Regions from separate parts of the Arthrobacter sp. BK1 genome, predicted to be linked through region 2. Evidence: riboswitches for the same ligand, from Rfam matches in the RefSeq annotation. Region 2 holds a riboswitch; each other region holds the start of a gene.

Region 1 (4,851 bases), 450 kb from region 2:
CCGAAGCCGTTGCGGCAAGGTCCCCCGCCGCCCCCTCCCCCGCTGACAGCGCGTCCTCACGCTGGGTGGCGCCGATCACCACCGTGCCGTCCTGGCGCGGAACCAGATAGACCGGCACCCCGTGGACCAGTCCGCGGACAGTGGAAGTGACCAGCGGGCGGAGGTGCCGGGGAACGGCCAGCCGCAGGATGTCGCCATGAACAGGCCGGAGGGGAAGGTGCAGGCCTTCCGGCAGGCCCTCAAGAGCGGCCGCCTGCAATCCGTTGGCCACAATGGTCTCGCGGGCACGGATGGTTCCTCCGCGGGCCAGCCTCACCCCGGTGACGCGGCCGTCTGCCCAGAGGATCGCCGTGGCCCGGTCCGCCACGGCGAATCCTCCGGCGGCCCCGTCAACAGCGCTTCCTGCGCCTGGCTCATGGGTGGCCAGCAGCTCCCGCAGGGACGCCACCAGCTTCCGGGGATCCACCTGGTGGTCCGCGGCAATTTCCAAAGCGCAGGAGATGGCCGGACTGAGGAGGCTCTCCTTGGCCCTCGCCCCGCGGATGGTGAGGGGTTCAACCAGGAGGCCGTTGGCCTGCTGCACTGTACGCAGGTCCATCAGGGCCCGGCGGTCTGCAGCGTCCGCGCCGACGGCGAGGGTCGGCGTCGTCAGGTAGCCGGGGTCCGGGGCTCCCGCCGCCGCAAGGGCGGCCGCAAAAGCCGGCCACAGGCTGGACGCCTCGAGCATCAGTTCGAGGAGATTTTCCTCCTGGTAGTGGAGTTCACTGACCGGGGCGAGCATACCGGCCGCCGCCCAGCTGGCGCCCTGCCCCGGGGCGTCGTCGATCACGGCCACAGAGCGGCCCGAGCGCCTCGCTTCCCAGGCAATGCAATGGCCGACGACTCCACCGCCGATCACCGCCACGTCAGCATGGATTGTCTGCTCAGCGTGAAGCATCAAGGGGTTCCTTCCCTACGCCGGTACTAGCCGGATCAGGTCAAGCGGTCGGCTCTGATGCCCTCTCAGCCCGGCAGCTTTATGACGGCTGCTACGGGCTCCCGCAGTACCCGCCCAGTTTAGGGGAATTAGGCTGGCTTCCATGAACGTGACTTCCGCACCCTCTTCCAGCACATCCGCCGCCGGCTCCACACCGGATCCCGCCAGCGGCCTCCCCGTCAGTGCCAGGCTCTACCTCTGCACCGATGCACGCCGGGACCGCGGGGACTTTGGCGAGTTCGTCGAAGCGGCGTTTGCCGGCGGCGTGGACATCATCCAGCTCCGCGACAAGGGGATCGAGGCGGCCGAGGAACTGGAACTTTTGGCGGTGCTCCGGGCGGCAGCCGAACGCCACGGGCGGCTGTGGGCGGTCAATGACCGAGCGGACATTGCGCTGCTTTCGGGCGCGCCGGTCTTCCACATCGGGCAGCAGGATCTGCCGGTGGCATCGGCCCGCTCGCTGCTTGGTGCGAACGGGCTGATCGGGCTTTCCACGCACACCACGGAACAGGTGGAGGGCGCGCTCCGGCTCTCGTCCGCCCTGTCCACGCCCGACGGCGGCCTGGACTATTTCTGTGTCGGTCCGGTGTGGGCCACACCCACCAAGCCCGGGCGGGCCGCCGTCGGCCTTGACCTGGTGCGGTACGCCGCCGAGGCGGTACGGGCGGCCGGCGGCGAGCAGGCCACCGTACCGTGGTTCGCAATCGGTGGAATCGATCTGGACAACGTCGAACAGGTGGTGGCCGCCGGGGCCGGCAGGATTGTGGTGGTGCGTGCCATCACGGAGGCTTCCGATCCAGCGGCAGCGGCCGCAGCGCTCCTGGCAGCCCTGGACGGGGGTGCCGTCTGATACCGGCGGCCTGAAAACCCAGCCGCCGGCCGGGCCAAGGCGTGCACGATCCGCGAAAATCGGGTTAGTCTGATTTTTGTGTCACATCATCGTTTGGCTCCCTACGTCCGCGAACACACCAACGCCCTGGAAGCGGCTCTGAGTGCACTTCGGACTGAGCTGGAGCTGCCGGGACCCTACCCGGAGGAGGCGGTCCGGGACGCCGAGGCCGCCGTCGCCTCACACGAACTGCCTGAAGCGGACCTGACACACATCGAGTTCCTCACCGTCGATCCGGCATCGTCCACGGATCTTGACCAGGCGCTGTTCATTGAGCGTGACGACGCCGGATACCGCGTCCTGTACGCCATCGCCGACGTGCCGTCCTTCGTCCGCCCCGGAGGCGGCCTCGACGCAGAGACCCGCCGGCGTGGCCAGACGTTCTACGCTCCCGACGGCCGCATCCCGCTGCACCCGGAGGTCATCAGCGAGGGAGCCGGGAGCCTGCTTGCCGGCCAGCTTTGCTCCGCCTTCGTCTGGGAGTTCGAACTGGATGACGCCGCCCAGGTTTCCTCCGTGGCTGTCCGCCGGGCCAGGATGTCCAGCCGGGCCAAGCTCTCCTACAAGGGTGTCCAGGCCGAGCTGGACGCCGGCTCGGACAACCCGGTGCTGCAGCTTCTGAAGGAAGTGGGGCTGAAGCGCGTCGAGCTGGAGCGCCAGCGCGGCGGGGCAAGCCTGAACATGCCTGAGCAGGAAATCGTCCAACTGCCCGACGGCGGCTACCGCATTGCCGCGGCACCCCAGCTTCCGGTGGAGGACTGGAATGCCCAGATATCCCTGATGACAGGGATGGCCGCCGCCCAGCTCATGCTTGACGGGAAGGTGGGGATACTGCGCACCATGCCCGCCCCGGACGAGAGATCACTGCGTCATTTCCGCATCCAGACCGAAGCCCTGGGCAGACCGTGGGACGGAAAAATCACCTACGGCGAATACCTCCGCAGCCTCGATCCGACCGACCCCCGGCAACTGGCCATCCTGCACTCCGCCGGCATGCTGTTCCGTGGTGCCAGCTACACGGCATTTGACGGAACAGTTCCGGACGATGCCATCCAGTCAGCCATCGGCGCCGCCTACGCCCACACCACGGCACCGCTCCGGCGGCTGATCGACCGTTTTGTCCTGGTGATCTGCGAGGCCCTGAGCAACGGCCGGCCTGTACCGGACTGGGCGCGGGAAGCACTGCCGTCCCTGCCGGAGATCATGGCAGGCTCCGATCAGCTGGCGGCCCGGATGGAGCGGATGGCACTGGACACGGTGGAGGCTGCCCTCCTGGTCAATCACATCGGTCAGGAATTTGATGCGATTGTGATTTCGGGTTCCAAGCCGCAGAAGGACAACGGGAACGGAAAAAACGGCAACGGCAAGAACGGGAACGGGAACGGCCCGTCAGGAGTCATCCAGATTGCCGAACCAGCCGTGACGGCCCGGTGCGCGGGGGACCTGGAATCCGGCACCAAGGTCAGGGTCCGCCTGATCTCCTCGGACATCGCCACCCGTGAGGTCCATTTCGAACTGCTGGCCTAGCCCCAGCACCGGTTTGACGTGGCCAAAGCCGGTATTCGGGGTCCGTACGGCTAGACTGAAGAAGTAGAAATGGATGCCCGGTCGTTGATTTCCTTGATTTTGAATTCAACAAGCCCGCCCCTACGCGATCTTGAGATGTACCCGTTGGTCACCAGTGCCAGCATTTAGATAGCCCGCGATCGGCTTCCACTGGATTTGCTTGCGCGCTTCGAGCGTGCTCCGGAACGGCCTCCCGGCCGGCCCGTTGAGCATGCAGCGCCAATGCCCAAATGAATAAGGAAACTCCCCTGTGAGTGAATTGCATACCCACCAGCTGCTGACTGACGACGCCGGCATCGAGACGATCGAACCTGAAGAGACCATCATCTCGGATGAGAAGCCGCATGAGATCGAGGAGAAATCCTTTGCGGACTACAACGTCCGCGCCGATATTGTTCAGTCCCTGGCCGACGCCGGGATCACGCACCCCTTCCCCATCCAGGCCATGACCCTGCCGGTGGCACTGTCTGGCCACGACATCATCGGCCAGGCCAAGACCGGCACCGGCAAGACCCTCGGCTTCGGCATCCCCGCACTGCAGCGCGTAGTGGGCCCGGACGACGCCGGCTTCGATAAGCTCGCCGTCCCGGGCGCGCCCCAGGCCCTGGTCATCGTGCCCACCCGTGAGCTGGCCGTGCAGGTAGCCAACGATCTCCAGACTGCGTCCCGCAAGCGCAACGCCCGCATCACCACCATCTACGGTGGCCGTGCGTATGAGCCCCAGGTGGAAGCCCTGCAGAAGGGCGTCGAGATCGTGGTGGGAACCCCCGGCCGCCTGATCGACCTCTACAAGCAGAAGCACCTGAGCCTGAAGAACGTCAGGATCGTCATCCTCGACGAAGCCGACGAGATGCTGGACCTCGGCTTCCTGCCCGACGTCGAGACCCTCATCGCCGGTACCCCTGCGGTACGCCAGACACTGCTGTTCTCCGCCACCATGCCCGGCCCCGTCATCGCCATGGCCCGCCGCTACATGACGCAGCCCACCCACATCCGCGCTGCCGATCCCGACGACGAGGGCCTCACCAAGCGCGATATCCGCCAGCTCATCTACCGTGCCCACAGCATGGACAAGATCGAAGTTGTTGCCCGTATCCTGCAGGCCCGCGGCCGCGGCCGCACCATCATCTTCACCAAGACCAAGCGCACCGCAGCCAAGGTGGCAGAGGAACTCGTGGACCGCGGCTTCGCCGCCGCAGCAATCCACGGCGACCTCGGCCAGGGCGCCCGCGAGCAGGCCCTCCGCGCGTTCCGCAACAACAAGGTGGATGTCCTCGTTGCCACCGACGTCGCCGCCCGCGGCATCGACGTCGACGACGTCACGCACGTGATCAATTACCAGTGCGTAGAAGACGAAAAGATCTACCTGCACCGTGTTGGCCGGACCGGCCGCGCGGGCAACAAGGGCACCGCGGTCACG
Region 2 (4,851 bases):
ACGACGCCAACGGCCGCCGCAGGCGCCGCAGCCGTGGCCGCCGCGGACGCAGCCGCACCGACGAAACCGAAAACGACGCCGAAGCTGCCGAAGGCGGCCAGGACGGCGCCGCCGAAGACGACGAAGAGTCAGCAGGCCAGGCCGAAGAGGGCGTGACGTCCCGCCGTCGCCGCCGCCGCCGCCGTGGTGACCAGGACCTGGAACTGACCGGCGGGGAAGGCGACGATCCCCCCAACACGGTGACGCGTGTCCGCGCACCGCGTGCCGCCACCGAAGCTCCGGTCAATAACCGCGTGACGTCCGTCAAGGGCTCCACCAGGCTCGAAGCGAAGAAGCAGCGCCGGCGTGAATCCCGCGATACCGGCCGCCGCCGAACGGTGATCACCGAGGCCGAGTTCCTGGCCCGGCGTGAATCCGTTGACCGGCAGATGATCGTCCGCCAGCGCGATGACAGAATCCAGATCGCAGTCCTTGAGGACGGCGTCCTGGCCGAACACTTTGTCTCCAAGACCCAGCAGGACTCCCTGATCGGCAACGTTTACCTCGGCAAGGTGCAGAACGTGCTGCCTTCCATGGAAGCGGCGTTCGTTGACATCGGACGAGGCCGCAACGCCGTCCTCTACGCGGGCGAAGTGAACTGGGACGCCGTCAACCTCGAAGGCAAGCAGCGCCGGATCGAAAACGCCCTCAAATCAGGCGATACCGTCCTGGTCCAGGTCACCAAGGACCCCGTAGGCCACAAGGGCGCCCGCCTGACCAGCCAGATCTCCCTGCCCGGCCGCTACCTCGTGTACGTGCCCGGCGGCTCCATGACCGGCATCTCCCGCAAGCTGCCCGACGTCGAACGCAACCGCCTCAAGCGCATCCTCAAGGACCGCCTCCCGGAGCACGCCGGCGTGATCGTGCGCACGGCTGCCGAAGGCGCCTCCGAAGAGGAGCTCACGCATGACATCAACCGTCTGCGGGCCCAGTGGGAGGGCATCGAAAGCCAGTCCACCTCCACGAAGATCCTCGCCCCGGAGCTCCTCTACGGCGAACCTGACCTCACCATCAAGGTTGTCCGCGACGTCTTCAACGAGGACTTCTCCAAGCTGATCGTCTCCGGCGAAGAAGCCTGGGACACCATCGAGGCCTACGTCACCTACGTTGCCCCGGATCTGGTGGGCCGCCTGGAAAAGTGGACCAAGGACCAGGACATCTTCGCTGCCTGGCGGATCGACGAACAGATCCACAAGGCACTCGAACGCAAGGTTTTCCTGCCGTCCGGCGGGTCCCTGGTCATCGACCGGACCGAAGCCATGACCGTGGTGGACGTCAACACCGGCAAATTTACCGGCAGCGGCGGCAACCTCGAGGAGACAGTCACCAAGAACAACCTCGAAGCAGCCGAGGAAGTGGTCCGGCAGCTCCGGCTCCGCGATATCGGCGGCATCATTGTCATCGACTTCATCGACATGGTGCTCGAGTCCAACCGTGATCTGGTGCTGCGGCGCATGGTGGAATGCCTGGGCCGCGACCGCACCAAGCACCAGGTCGCCGAAGTGACATCGCTGGGCCTGGTCCAGATGACGCGCAAACGGATGGGCACGGGGCTCCTGGAGGTCTTCGGGGAGCAGTGCGAAACCTGTGCCGGCCGCGGAATCGTCACCCACGACGACCCCGTGGAACATCGCCGGGCCAATACTGTCGCTGCCGAACACCATGTGCAGCGTGCAGACAGCCACCGCGCGGACGCGCCGCGCACCGATCAGCGCCCTGACCAGCGCATGGATGTGACCCGCGGAGACAGCCAGCCCGGCGGCCGCAACGACCGCAAGCGCCGCCGTGGCCGCGGCGGCCAGCCCCTCGACGTCGCGCCGGCCGCCCCGGTTCAGATCCATACGGTCCACCCTGACCCCAGCGACGCCGAGCGCCACGCCAAGGCGGAGGCCACCAGGGCGGCACTGGCAAACATCGCCGCTGCCGCACATGCTGCACACCTGCACGAAGACGAGGTGGCACAGGCAATCAGCGCCGCAGGCCAGGCTGCCGCAGGGGCACCGGCGAAGGCAACAGCGCCGGCACCTTCACCGGCACCGGCCACGTCACCGGCAGCAGCAACGGCGGAACGGACCGAAACCGACTCTGCCGGACGCCCCGGTGCAGTGCTGACCTTCGGCGGAGAGCAGGTTGTCCTGCCCTTCGTAGAGCACCACGCGGACCACCCGCAGTCGCCTGCCCTGACGCTGGACCGTCTTGCCGAGGCCTTTGCCAATCTGGGGGCGCCGGTTGCCGGGCCTGAAGCCACTGGGCCTGAAGCCACTGGTGCTGAAGCCGCGGCTGCTGAATCCAAGCCGGCAGTCGCAGCACCGGCCGAGACTCTTCCTGCCGCCAGCGAGCCGGCACGCCGGCAGCCCGCCGCGGAGGAGAAGGACTACTCGGACCACACCGCGGACCAGTCACGCAACCGCCGCCCGCGGCGTAACCGCAGTGCCAGCCGAGCCCAGGGCGCAGCCAATGCCACTTCGGTGGAGCATCACGAGGCCGCTCCGGTGGCTGCCACCGGGCACTCCCACGCCGCCAAGGCACCGGAACCCGCCAAGGTTGCCGTTGCTGACAAACCGGCTGCGGAGGCGCCCATCATCCTCGGTGTAGGGGTTCCGGCCTCAGAGCTCTGACCAACCAGGTCCGGGATGCCCGGCCGCGCCTGTTCTTCACAGGCGGGGCCGGGCATCGCGCGTTAACCGGCGGCCCGCGGGATGCAGGCGCTGTCCCATAACGTCACGGAAGGCCGGAGCCTGCGCGAAACGCTAGGCTGAACCACTGACACGGGGTGCCGCGCACAGTGCCGGCTGAGATCCAGACCCGTTGAACCTGTCCGGTTAGCACCGGCGAAGGGATGTCTCCTTGGCTTCTACTCTTGTCCTGTCCCCGGCTGCCGGCGTCTCCGCAGCGGCGCCTTCTCCCGCACCCACCCGGGGCCAAGCACCCACCCCGGCCCAGGCACCGCAAAGCCGGCCCAGGGCCGGCCACGTGCGGCGGGAAATTCCGCGCGTTCTGTCAATCGCGGGCTCTGATCCATCAGGCGGTGCCGGCATCCAGGCGGACCTGAAAAGCATTGCAGCATTCGGCGGCTACGGGATGGCCGCCATCACCGCCCTGACCGCCCAGAACACCCGGGGAGTGCGGGCCGTCCACGTCCCGCCCGCTGCCTTCCTGGCCGAGCAGCTTGAGGCCATCAGTGACGACATCACCATCGACGCCGTCAAGATCGGCATGCTGGGCGAAGCTGAGGTGATAGCGGTGGTTCGTGGGTGGCTCGAAAAAGTCCGCCCCGCCGTCGTCGTCCTGGACCCGGTAATGGTCGCCACCAGCGGGGACAGGCTCCTGAAGGAATCGGCTGAAGATGCCCTGGGGGAACTGCTTCAGCTCGCGGACCTGATCACACCAAACCTGGTGGAACTCGCCCTTCTTCTCGGCGAGCCGCAGGCGCAGGACTGGGAAGAGGCCCTGGGGCAAGGACGCCGGCTATCTGCCGCCACCGGCGCCACCATCCTGGTCAAGGGAGGGCACCTCGACGGCGATACTTGCCCGGACGCCCTGGTCAATGCCGGGGGACTGCTTTCGCAGGAGGTGGTGGAGTTTGCGGGGGAGCGCGTACCCACGCCGAACAGCCACGGCACCGGCTGCTCGCTGTCATCGGCAATGGCTGCCGTGCAGGCCCGGCTGGGCGACTGGGAAGCCTCGCTGCGCCAGGTGAAGCCCTGGCTGGCCGGCGCGCTCCAGGCCTCCGGCCAGCTTGACGTTGGCGGCGGCAACGGCCCGGTCCACCACTTCCACCACCGGAAGCGGGAGCTGGATAAGGGCGAATTCGCTGAACTCCTGCGCGGGGAAGCCGCTCCTGAGCTGGAATCCATCTATGGGCTGGAGTTCATCCGTGACCTCGCGGCCGGCACGCTGGGAGAGGCGCAGTTCACCTACTACCTCGCGCAGGACGCCATCTACCTCAACGGTTACTCACGGGTGCTGGCCCGCGCCAGCGCGCTGGCGCCCACTGAGGCGGCCCAGCTGTTCTGGGCCCGCTCCGCGCAGCAGTGCCTCGAGGTCGAGTCCGAGCTGCACCGGAGCTGGCTCAGTTCCCGCGCAGTGGAGCCGGGCCTGGGGCCGGTCACCAAGTCCTACGTGGACCACCTGCTGGCGGCCTCAACCTCAGGCAGCTACGCCGTGCTGGTGGCTGCTGTCCTTCCGTGCTTCTGGCTGTACGCCGAAGTGGGGCAGACGCTTCACGGGGAGTTCATCGCTGCCGGCGCCCCCGCGTCGCACCCCTACGCCGAATGGCTGCGGACCTACGCAGACGAGGACTTCGCGCAGGCCACCCGGGAGGCCATCGCCATGGCAGACGACGCGGGCCGCAGCGGCTCGGAGGACGAGAGGGCAGCCATGATGGCAGCCTTCGGCCAGTCCTGCCGCTTCGAAGTGGAATTCTTCGACGCGCCACGCCTGCACGCCTGAACGTCAACGGCGGTTCCAGCCGGTACGATAGTCGGGCACGGTTCCTGGTTGTCGGTGCAGTACCTGTTTGTGGGTCCTATCACAGTCAACCGGCCGTAACCAGCCTCATTTGCGGCCGAAGGCAAAATTAGCGTATTCTAGATCTTCGGTGCTTACGCCAACACTTGGGTTACGACCCCACGGCGTTGAGGCACAGCGAGAGCCCAGCCAATTATGGACCCAGGTTCCGCACGCAAATCTAGTAATAAACGTCGAGAGAAGTGAGTTCCCAAGTGGTGTACGCGATTGTCCGCGCAGGCGGCCGGCAAGAGAAGGTCTCCGTTGGAGACTTCGTTACCCTCAACCGCGTCGCCGGTGGAG
Region 3 (4,851 bases), 1.5 Mb from region 2:
ACCTGGTCCGGCGGACCGTCCAGCAGGACAGCCGAAGCGTTGGCCGAGCCGGGCTGCAGCACCACAATCCGGTCCACCAGGTCCTTCCAGACGGACACCCGGTGTTCCACCACCACCAGCGTTGCGCCGGTCTTGTCCAGGCAGCGGCCCACGGCGTCACGGACTTCGAGCACCCCGGCGGGATCGAGGTTGGCCGTCGGTTCGTCGAGCAGGATCAGCCCGGGCCGCATCGCCAAAATGCCGGCGAGCGCCAAGCGCTGCTTCTGCCCGCCGGACAGGGCCGACGTCGGGTGGTCCAGCGGAAGCCGCGTGGCACCACGCCGTGCGGCACCTTCCTCGCCGTCGGCACTTCGCAGCCCGACGTCGTCGAGCGCTTCATGGACCCGCCGCCAGATCTCGTCCCGCGGAACGGCCAGGTTTTCGGCGCCGAAGGCGACGTCGTCGCCGAGGCGCGAGAGGACCACCTGGGTTTCCGGGTCCTGCTGCATCAGCCCGGATCGTCCGCGCTGCCCGCGGGGGGCAGCGCCGTCGATCAGGAGCGAACCGGTCTCATCGGCGTCGTCCCCTTCATCCCCCAGCACCCCGGCCAGTGCGTGCAGCAGCGTGGATTTGCCCGCGCCGGAAGGGCCCAGCAGGAGCACCCGCTCGCCCGGAGCGATGTCGAGGTCGAGCCCCTGGACTGCAGGGGCTGACCTGCCGGAGTGGCGCCAGCCCCAACCGCGCGCGGTCACCGCGGCGGGGCGCACCAGTGCCGCGGTGCCGGCGTCGGAAGCGGTCATCAGCTGAAGACAGGCTCCGAAGCTGCCTTTCGTGAGGCGAAGGAGCTGAGCACGCCGGTCCGGGCCAGGCCGCGGGTGGCGATCCAGGACAGCGCGCCCGCAATCACGGCGCCGGAGATAGTGCAGAACAGGATGTAGGCGAGCTTGTCACCGGGTTCGTAGGCGATGTTCCAGCCCCACGGGAGGAAGGAGTCGTTCAGGCCGCAGAACAGACCCGCGCCGGCGCCGGCCAGCAACGCGACGATCAGGTTGTACTTCTGGTGCAGGAACGAGCCGAACCTGAACTTGCCGTACACCAGCAGGAAGAACACCAACTCGGCGCCCAGGCCCTGGAGGAGTCCGGAGATCAGCACCGTGGCGCCGTACTGGGAGCCCATGATGAGTTCGCCGGTGGCGGCGACGGTTTCGCAGAAGATCGCCGCGCCCGGCTTGCGGATGATAAGCATGCCCAGCACCGCGGGGATCATCCAGCCGCCGGCCAGCAGGCCTGTCAGCGGGGGGTAAACGGCGTTCATCGGCGCGGACACAATGCCGGCGCCCTGTGACCATGCCCAGAAAATCACGCCGCCGGCGATCGCGATAAGCGCGGCCACCACAATGTCCACGACGCGCCAGGTGTTGCCGGTCTTCTTATTCAATGCTGCAGTGCTCATATGTGGTCCTCCTGAGGAACAGGAGGGGAAAGTGCACCCGGCCCGCGGCGTTGCCGCCGTCGCCGGACACTTCGAGAACTCGACTCCCTTGCGCCGGTACTAACCGGATCAGGTTCGAGGGTCTGCGGCTGTCCGCACTCTCAGCGCCCACCCTTGGTTTCCCTGGCAATGCCAGTGATGCCCGACGGCGGCGCTCCCCTGTCGTAAATAAATCTGCCCTGTTGGGCGTGGTCCAGTTTACACCGCCGGGCCGGTAGATTGTGGGCCATGACCTCTGACTCCTCGTCCGTGACAGCCTTTGATCCCGACTCCGCCGAGGACCAGCCCCGCGCCGCCCTCGAGGCACTGATAGCGCGGATCGATAGTGAGATCTCCGAGCTGCAGTTCCCGCGTTTCACCAAGGATGACTCCCTCAACCTGGGGCTCCTGCTGGTGGAGCTGGGGAAGAGCCGGAAGCTGACCATCGCCATCGACATCACCAAGGCTGACCAGGTCCTGTTCCATGTGGCGCTGGACGGAGCCACGCCGGACAACGAGCACTGGATACGCGCGAAGCAGCGCACCGCCGCACGGTATGAGATTCCCTCATTACTCGTCGGGCTGCGCGGCCGGCTGGGTGGCGGGCGGCTCGAGGACCAGGGCTGGTACGACGAGTCCACGTACGCGGCCCACGGCGGTTCCTTCCCCGTCTACGTCGCCGGGGTGGGTGCCGTGGCCACCGTGACGGTTTCGGGCCTGCCCCAGCAGGAGGACCACGATCTTGTGGTGGAGGCGCTGCGGGAGATCCTGGCGTCCATGCGAACCGGGAGCTGAGGGCTCCGGCAGCTGTGGGCTCAGGGAGCTGAGCGGCCCCGTTCTCTGAGGGCTCTGGCAGCTGAGGGGCGCCGGGCACGCGGATGCGGCTAGGCTAAGGTCAGTCCGTTTTCCGCCCGCTAGGAGTTACACGAATGAACCTTTTCATCAAGCTGCTTGGCACCGGAGTCAGCCTCGGCGCAGGATTTCTCGGCACCAAGGTAGTCAACGCCGTGTGGGAGAAGTCCACCGGCCGCAAACCGCCCACAGGCAAGCACGAGGACACTCCCACCACCCTGCGGTCAGCCCTGACGTTTGCACTCATCTCGGCCTCGGTCAGCACCATCATCCAGGTGCTCGCCAACCGCGGCACCCAGCGCGCCATCACCCGGTTCGCCAAGTCCCAGGACATCGTCTAGCAGTAGCACCGCCGGCAGCTCGGCCGGCAATCAGTCCGGCCGGCTGTCAGGCTGGATGTGTCAGCCCGGCCGGGCCGGCAGCCAGTCCGTCAGGCTGGCTGTCAGTCCGGACGGCCGGCGTTGGACCCTTCGTCCCGGGCCGACTGTGCCGCCTTCTGAACCACGGCTTCCAGTTCATCGGAACTGAGCAGCTCCCGGTGCAGGTGCTTGGTGCGGTAACCGGCGCGGCCCACCATGTGCGCGGACACCGGCACCGTGAGGAGCTGGAAGATCCATGCCACCAGCAGAACCGGCCACACCCACCAGGTGCGCATCTGAAGGCCTATGGATGCCAGCAGCAGGAACAGGCCCAGGACCTGCGGTTTGGTGGCCGCGTGCATCCGGCTCATCAGATCCGGAAAACGCAGGAGACCGACGGCGGCGGCCAGGGACATGAGAGCGCCCACCACCATAAAAACGGCCGATGTGGTGTCGATGATGTTGTCCACCAGGCTGGCTTCAGGATTCATTGGGCTGCTCCCGCCGGCCCGCCACGAAGCGCGCCACTGTTGCCGAGCCGATGAAGCCCACAATGGACAGCGCCACCAGCAGCATCAGGTTGTTCAGGTGCCGGTTGACCGCCATATCGATGCACAAAGCGGCACCGAGGATGGCAAGCAGGACATCCGAGGCCAGCACGCGGTCCAGCAGTGAGGGTCCGCGGGCAATCCTGATGATGGCTCCCGCGGCGGCCAGCGAGAGAATGACTGCTGTGACAGCCAGGACGGTCTGCATCATGCTGCGGCCTCCTGCCGGATGGTTTCGAGTTCTTCCGGTGTGCCCATGATCCGGATCAGTCCTGCCTCGATGGCCCTGACTTCCTGGCGCAGTTTCTCCACCTCGTCAGGGGTGTTGATGTTGAGTGCGTGGAGGTACAGGGTGGAGGTGGAGCGGTCCACTTCCACCACCAGGGAACCGGGGATCAGGGAAATAACGTGACCTGTGGCTGTGACCATCAGGTCCTGGTGGCTGCGCAGTTTGACCGCGACGACGGCGCTGATCACCTTCGGCCCGCGGACAGCGGCCAGGTACATCACGTCGATGCTGGCGGCCACCACCTTGGCCAGGAACTGCAGGGCGAACGGCACTGCGTGGAGGACATTGAAGCGGCCGCTCAGTTCCACCGGGGGCAGGTAAAACATCCGCGCCACCAGCACTGCCAGCAGCGCCCCGAAAAGCAGGTTTCCCGGGCTGAAGTCCTGCCACAGGGCGCCCCAGACTAGGACCAGCCACACGAGCAGAGGAAGCTCCTGCCGCAGGGAAATCCGGCGGCGGCTCACTTTCCGCCTCCGGCCTTCAGCGCAAGCGCAGGAACAGGGGCGTCCTCGCCCAGCACGGCCTGGATATATGAGGTCCGGTCCAGCATTTCCTGGGCGGCCTGGTCAGCGACGCCGAAAAGCGGGCCGGCAAAAACGGTGAATGATACGCCGAGCAGCACCAGTCCCAGCGTCGGGCCCACCATGGTCCGCGGCAGCAGCGTAACGTTCGTGCGGCCTGCCCTGCTTCCCGTATCCGAATCCTTGGGCGCGGCCAGCAGGACGGGGTCCGGGTACTCGGCGTCAGTGGGCTTGCGCCAGAACGCACGGTTCCAGACCCTGGCCACCGCCAGGAGTGTCAGGAGGCTGGTCACCACACCGCCGATCACCAGGGCGTAGGCCAGCGGGGTGCCCAGTTCGATGCCGGCCTGGATCAGCCCCACCTTGCCCAGGAACCCGGAGAACGGCGGGATGCCGGCCAGGTTCATGGCCGGCACAAAGAAGAGGATGGCCAGCACGGGCGATAACTTGGCCAGTCCGGCAAGCCGGTCCACGGAGGAACTGCCGCCGCGGCGTTCAATGAGCCCCGTGACCAGGAACAGGCTGGTCTGGATGGTGATGTGGTGGGCCACGTAGAACACTGCGGCGCCCAGCCCGGCCACGGAGGACATCGCCAGGCCGAAGACCATGTAGCCGATGTGGCTGACGAGCGTAAAGGACAACAGACGCTTGATATCGCTTTGGGCCAGGGCACCCAGGATGCCCACCACCATGGTCAGGAGCGCCGCCACCATAAGGGGCGTGTTCAGGCTGTCGCCAGGAAACAGCAGGGTTTCGGTGCGCACCATCGCGTACACGCCGACCTTGGTCAGCAGGCCCGCGAACACGGCCGTGACCGGTGCCGGCGCGGTGG

What was found. A riboswitch is a leader RNA that binds a small molecule or an ion and turns the genes downstream of it on or off. The one in region 2 is predicted to bind thiamine pyrophosphate.
Region 1: linked by a shared signal. The riboswitch ahead of thiO (glycine oxidase ThiO) and the one ahead of thiD (bifunctional hydroxymethylpyrimidine kinase/phosphomethylpyrimidine kinase) in region 2 are both predicted to bind thiamine pyrophosphate.
Region 3: linked by a shared signal. The riboswitch ahead of AC1MCA_RS11725 (ECF transporter S component) and the one ahead of thiD (bifunctional hydroxymethylpyrimidine kinase/phosphomethylpyrimidine kinase) in region 2 are both predicted to bind thiamine pyrophosphate.

What each region holds. Positions count from the first base shown of each region.
Region 1 is NZ_CM155263.1:3,683,637-3,688,487, reverse strand. It holds gene thiO (glycine oxidase ThiO) at 1-937, opposite strand, end outside; TPP riboswitch at 932-1,052, opposite strand; gene thiE (thiamine phosphate synthase) at 1,080-1,826, shown strand; gene AC1MCA_RS16895 (RNB domain-containing ribonuclease) at 1,905-3,392, shown strand; gene AC1MCA_RS16890 (DEAD/DEAH box helicase) at 3,682-4,851, shown strand, end outside.
Region 2 is NZ_CM155263.1:4,129,144-4,133,994, forward strand. It holds gene AC1MCA_RS18915 (Rne/Rng family ribonuclease) at 1-2,657, shown strand, start outside; TPP riboswitch at 2,799-2,896, shown strand; gene thiD (bifunctional hydroxymethylpyrimidine kinase/phosphomethylpyrimidine kinase) at 3,013-4,491, shown strand; gene rplU (50S ribosomal protein L21) at 4,764-4,851, shown strand, end outside.
Region 3 is NZ_CM155263.1:2,585,921-2,590,771, reverse strand. It holds gene AC1MCA_RS11730 (ABC transporter ATP-binding protein) at 1-779, opposite strand, end outside; gene AC1MCA_RS11725 (ECF transporter S component) at 779-1,432, opposite strand; TPP riboswitch at 1,500-1,642, opposite strand; gene AC1MCA_RS11720 (heme-degrading domain-containing protein) at 1,700-2,245, shown strand; gene AC1MCA_RS11715 (DUF4235 domain-containing protein) at 2,380-2,643, shown strand; gene mnhG (monovalent cation/H(+) antiporter subunit G) at 2,745-3,152, opposite strand; gene AC1MCA_RS11705 (MrpF/PhaF family protein) at 3,142-3,420, opposite strand; gene AC1MCA_RS11700 (Na+/H+ antiporter subunit E) at 3,417-3,962, opposite strand; gene AC1MCA_RS11695 (Na+/H+ antiporter subunit D) at 3,959-4,851, opposite strand, start outside.